DNA from 2 places in the Pseudogracilibacillus sp. SO10305 genome. Region 2 is predicted to be linked to the other one. Evidence: predicted binding sites of a transcription regulator. Region 2 holds the regulator's gene; the other holds the start of a gene.
The links. Region 2 encodes Rex, which represses fermentation and respiration genes when NADH is low (regulators of the CRP and FNR family bind a similar motif). Its sites were predicted from a motif close to TTGTGAAATATTTCACAA; they were not measured.
Positions count from the first base shown of each region.

Region 1: nadC (carboxylating nicotinate-nucleotide diphosphorylase) is a predicted target of Rex. The motif match lies at 1,976-1,993, and genes of this name have one in related genera.

Region 1 is NZ_JAXHDE010000011.1:13,888-17,107, reverse strand. Features, by position in the region: gene SPD45_RS09630 (TatD family hydrolase) at 1-665, opposite strand, end outside; gene SPD45_RS09625 (IscS subfamily cysteine desulfurase) at 755-1,891, opposite strand; gene nadC (carboxylating nicotinate-nucleotide diphosphorylase) at 2,007-2,846, shown strand; gene nadA (quinolinate synthase NadA) at 2,848-3,220, shown strand, end outside.
Region 2 is NZ_JAXHDE010000010.1:109,446-112,665, forward strand. Features, by position in the region: gene SPD45_RS09485 (CPBP family intramembrane glutamic endopeptidase) at 353-1,060, shown strand; gene SPD45_RS09490 (YdiK family protein) at 1,067-1,246, shown strand; gene SPD45_RS09495 (redox-sensing transcriptional repressor Rex) at 1,344-1,973, opposite strand; gene moaC (cyclic pyranopterin monophosphate synthase MoaC) at 2,007-2,489, opposite strand; gene abc-f (ribosomal protection-like ABC-F family protein) at 2,632-3,220, shown strand, end outside.

The DNA of each region.
Region 1 (3,220 bases), on a different contig from region 2:
TTAGGATGTGTCATTTCTCCACGGAATGGACCTTCAAAGGGCCATGGACCATCTGTTTCCACTAATAAATTTTCGATCGGAGTTTGTGCAACGATTTGTTGAATCTTTCGTTTATAACAGACATCTGGTGTAACCGAAATAACATAATTTTGTTGAATGATTCGTTCTAATGTTTTTTGATCTCCTTTAAACCAATGAAAGTGAGCTTTTTTCACGCTGAACTCTTCCAATAATGTACATACTAGTGGTGCATCTTCATACACAGCATGCAAAATAATCGGTTTATCCATTCTCACAGATAATTCAATAAATCTAGTTAATAGTTGTATATACGGAGTTAGTTCTATTTGTTCATTTTCTTTTCGCAAATAATATGGTAATCCTACCTCACCAATCGCTATCATTTTTTCTTTATTTTGTTCTATCCAAGTAAAAAACTGATTCATTTCCACCATTGATGGTAATGGCTGTTCAGGATGGTAACCAAATGTGGGCTTTATACGATGGTCGTCCATCGCTATTTGTAATGTTTTTACCGCTGACTGATAATCGTTCGATACAGAAATTAACATGGCTATTTTCTCTGCCTCTAATTCGGTTAAGATTCTTTGCCTATTTTTATTCTCATACATATCCAAATGAATATGCGCATCGATTATATGCATCTAATCACCTTTTATAGATTATTATTTTATTCCTTACTATTACTGTATCAAACATAGTACACATAAACGAAATAATTTATTTGCATGCCTCATAAAGAAGGAAGCGATTGAAAAATACGCTCCATTACTATTACTGTTCGTTCTAATTCCTCTTTTGTCGTTTTACTCCCTAAAGAAATACGAATGAAACATTTCGCCTCAGATTCCGACTTTCCTATCGCTAACATTGTTCTTGATGGACTCTCCATTCCAACTTGGCATGCTGAACCTGTTGATATGCAAATACCATGCCGATTACATTCTAGCATCATGTATTGCCCTTGTACGTGCAAACAAGTTAAGCCTATAATTTGAGGTAACTGCGCTTCTAATGACTGTTCCACCATTATTTTATCAGAAAGTTTCTTTATATCTTGTAAAAATAAAGTACGTAATTGATTATAATTTGCTGCGCGCTCCTCCATTGTTTCCATCATATGTTGTGCTGCAGCAGTAAAAGATACAATAGACGGCACATCAACCGTTCCAGGGCGAAAACCATCTTCGTGTGTCGTTCCATCGTAAATACTCTTCCATAATACAGATGGACTTATATAACAAAATCCAACCCCTTTTGGACCGTATATTTTATGACTAGAAACAGATATACTATCTACTTTACATTTTTTCACATCAATTTTTATTTCTCCATACGTTTGTACACAATCGGAGTGAAATATGATTTGATGAGCCTTTAAAATCTCTCCAATTTCCTCTAGGGGTTGAACTGTCCCAATTTCTCCATTTCCATGATGGATAGAAGCTAAAATCGTAGTTGGACGAATAGCTTGTTTTAATATATCTAACTGAATTGTACCGTGTTCATTTACATCTAAATAAGTCACTTCAAAACCGTCATTTTCCAATTGCTGAAATAAATGAAACAACGATGCATGTTCAACTTTTGTCGTAATTAGATGATTTCCTTTGCTTTTATATGCTTGTACAATCGACAATATAGCAAGTATATTCGCTTCTGTACCCCCACTGGTGAAATATATCCCTTCTGTTTCTCCATTTAAAAATAAACTATGCTGTTTTCGACAGAGTTGTAAAGCATCCCTAGCATTCATTCCAATATCATGTAAACTACTCGCATTACCAAAATACAATTGACTCCCCTCATTATACGCACATAAAGCAACTTCACTCATTGGAGTTGTTGCTGCATAATCTAAATAAATCAAGTATTGTCACTCCTTAAAATTACGTGTGTCTTGTCACTAGTATTGACATATATTCGTATGAATGTCAAAATAAACATCATAGTCATGTGAAGTAAATCACAAGAAAGGAGTTAACATGAACGAAGTCTTAATCAAAGAAAAATTGAAACAATTTTATTTAGAAGATGTTGGACATCAAGATGTAGCTACAATGTCTATTTTTACAAAGAAAGAGCCAGCAAAAGCATATTTTTACGCAAAAGAAGCAGGAGTCATCGCCGGAATATCCATCATCAAGCATATGTATCACATGATTGACCCATCCATTCGGGTTACATTAAAAAAACAAGATGGACAATCTATAAAGAAACAAGAAACTATCGCCGAAGTGACGGGACCCATCCCTTCTATCTTAGTCGGTGAACGAGTTATTTTAAATTTAATTCAGCGCATGAGTGGCATAGCAACAACGACAAATCATGCTGTTCAAAAGCTCAATGATCCAACTATTAAAATTTGTGATACGAGAAAAACAACGCCTGGTTTAAGGATATTTGAAAAATATGCAGTTTCTTGTGGGGGAGGATGGAATCATCGAAATGGTTTATATGACGGCGCTATGATTAAAGATAATCACATCGTGGCCGCAGGGTCTATCAAAAATGCTGTTCAAAAAGTAAGAGAACAAGTCGGTCCAATGATAAAAATCGAAGTGGAAACTGAAACGAAGGAACAAGTAATGGAAGCCGTTGATGCGAAATGTGACATCATCATGTTCGACAATCGTACCCCATATGAAATTCAGCAACTACTTCCACTAGTACCAAAGCACATTTACACGGAGGCATCTGGTGGGATAACACTTAATACAATTAATGAATTCCGGCATGTCGGAGTAGATTTTATTTCATTAGGGTTTTTAACTCATTCTGTAAAAGCTTTAGATATAAGCGTCATGATTGAAGGAGGGTATTAAAATGGTACAATTTATTGATTTATTTCAGCAAGGTACAACAATCCCTACAAAATATAAAAATTTAACAATGGAAGAAATGGAGAATAGAGTGAAAAAGTTGAAAGAAAAATTTGGAGATAAACTTTTTATTCCAGCACACCATTATCAAAAAGATGAGGTCGTTCAGTTCGCCGACGCCACTGGGGACTCTTTACAACTCGCTCAACTTTGCGAAAAAAATGATCAAGCTGCATTTATTGTCTTTTGTGGTGTACATTTTATGGCAGAAACTGCAGATATGTTAACAAAAGAAGAACAAACCGTATTACTACCAGACTTACGTGCTGGTTGTTCCTTAGCAGATACAGCAAACATAGAGCAAACGGAACGCTGTT
Region 2 (3,220 bases):
TTTCATTTATTGAATCTGTTTTCGCAATCATCGCATCCGATTCTCGTTTATTGCATCTGTTTCCGCGATCATTGCATCTGAATTTAATTTGTTGCATCTGTTTTCACGATCATTGCATCCAATTTTCATTCGTTGCATCTGTTTTCGCGTTCATTGCATCCAATTTTCATTTATTGAATCTCTTTCTGCAATCATTGCATCTATTTTTTACCACCTCTCTCCTACCCACGCTCCATCCAACCTATTTTTCATTTCGTCACTTTTTTAACTACTTATTACATCTGTTTTTTCCTATTTTTATGATATGATGATTTTATGAACATATAGTAGAAAGAAAAAGGAGTTTTGTCTTTTGTTTCCGAAAAAATATTGGTTTGTTTTATTAACATATTTCCTTATGTTTGTGTTTACCGCATTTGCACCGCTTCTTTTGCATTTTGGTCTAGGAATTGATGGAGCGAGTTCCATTGTATATGCGAATGTGATTGGGTTTATTGGTGCGTTAATAATCGTCCTCTTATTAATGTGGGAGTTTTTAGCAAAAGAAAAAAGGGAATTCCCTATATCAGTTGGGACAATTATTGGTTGGACATTTTTAGGGTTAATTATGGCGTATGCATCGCAAATTATTGCAGCGACAATTGAAACGGATTTACTCGGTATTAAAGTAGGATCAGAAAACACGGAAATGATCGTTGACTTCGCTCGTCAAAGTCCACTATTCATTCTAGTACCTGCTATCGTCGGACCGATATTAGAAGAACTAGTTTTCCGAAAGATTTTATTCGGCACATTTTATAAAAGATGGAACTTTTTAGTTGCCGTCATTTTATCATCACTTATTTTCGCGGTGCTACATATGGATCTAGTTCATACATTAATTTATTTTGCAATGGGTGTTGTGTTCGCGTTCTTATACGTTAAAACGAAACGGATAATCGTGCCAATCCTCGTGCACATGTTAATGAACACGATTGTCGTAGTAACACAATTATCAATTGATCCAGAATTATTGAAAGAACTACAAGAACAAGCATCATTCATCTTTTTTGGAGGGTAATCATTCATGAAAATGGGCATTTTTTATCTCGTACTCGGAGCACTATTTACGTACATGGCGGTTGTAAGCATCACAGACTCCATTTGGAATATCACAACCATTTTATTATTAGTTGTGGCCGCACTCGACTTTGGCGTAGGTTTCCGTTATATCAAAACGAGTATTGCAAATCGTAAAGGCGAATAAATTTCAAATTAACTTGGGCAAATCAAAGGTGAATTAATTTTCCCCATAAACGAAGTCCAAGCATAACAAAAAAACAGCACAACTTTCGTGCTGTTTTTTATTCGTTCATCGGATAATTTTTTAAGAAGTAAATAAAAGATTGTAATTCCACAGACAAATCAATATGGTGAATACGTACATCATCTGGAATCGTCAATCTTGCAGGGGTAAAATTCACAATCCCTTTTATACCGCAGTCAATCAAGCGATTCGCGATATCTTGCGCGGCAGCAGCTGGAACGGTCAAAATTGCTACTTCTACTCCATTTAACTTCTCCTCTAACTGTTCAATCGGATAAATTGGAATATTACCGTTCTCCGTTTTAGCAGTTTTTTTCGAGCGGTCAAATGCCATAACAATTTTCGTATTATTGCTTTGTGAGAAATTATAATTTAATAATGCAGTACCTAAATTACCGACACCGATTAACGCAACTTCTGTAATCGAATCTTGTTCAAGTGTATCTTTGAAAAACTGCAATAAATACTCCACATTATAGCCATATCCTTTTTTCCCCAGTGCACCAAAATATGAAAAATCTCTACGGATTGTTGCTGAATCTACCTTCACTGCATCACTCAATTCCTTAGAAGATACACGTGTTTTCCCTTGATTATGTAAGTTTAAAATAAAGCGATAATATAATGGCAATCGTTTTGCTGTCGCTTGAGGTATTTTCTTCTCCATCCAAATCTCCTTCTCCTTCACGGTAATGACCAATTATCGTTTAAAATCACCTGATTTACCACCTGTTTTTTTCAGTAAATATGTTTGTCCTATAATAATGCCTTTATCCACAGCTTTACACATATCATAAATCGTTAACACTGTTGCAGATGCAGCAGTTAACGCCTCCATTTCAACTCCTGTTGAACCTTTTGTTTTCACTAATACTTCAACATGTAATTCATATTGGAATTCCTCTTTTTCTTCCCATTCAAATGTAATATCCACACCACTTAATTGTAATGGATGGCACATCGGAATCCAATTTGACGTATTTTTTGCAGCCATTACCCCTGCTACTTGTGCTACTGCTAAAACATCGCCTTTTTTCATATCATTATTTGCAATTTTTTCATAAATTTCTTTATGTAAAAGTACACTCGTTTTTGCAATTGCTGTTCGGTGTGTCACTTCCTTATTCGTAATATCAACCATCTTTGCTCGGCCTTGTTCATTAAAATGAGTGAATTGAGACATCCCGCTTCCCTCTTTCTATCAGTCGTTTCTTTTTAGTGTATCAAAAAAAATCGTATCTGTCTGATATGACTCCTTATTTTCTATCCCAGTCGTTGCCTTTCTAACCTAGAATACTGTACAATCATAGAAGATGAGGTGAACAATGATGATTATTATGCAATTAAGAAATATCGTAAAATCTTTTCTCGGAGATAATATCATATTAAACAATATATATTTAGAAGTTAAAAGTGAGGATAAAATCGCCATTGTCGGAAGAAATGGTGCTGGTAAATCGACATTATTAAAAATTATGACTGGCGAATTACCGTATGATGAAGGGGAACTTTTTATTCACCGTGATGTCGAAATCGGTTATTTAGCACAACATAATGACCTACACTCGGAACGTACATTATGGGAAGAATTATTAACAGTTTTTCAACATTTAATAGATGAAGAAAATGAATTAATCGCCCTTGCAGAAAAAATTGAATCCGTCAGTTCGCGTGGTGATTATGATGAAAAAATGATCAATGAATATAGTCGACGCCAGGAAGCGTTTGAATCAGATGGAGGATATCGTTTTAAAAGTGATATAAGAGGTGTTCTCATCGGATTAGGCTTCCCTGAAGAACAATTCTCTTTAACAATTAATGAATTAAGTGGTGGGCAAAAAACAAGACTCGCCCTTGGAAAACTTTTATTAAAAAAACCAGAACTTTTAATATTGGACGAGCCGACAAACCATT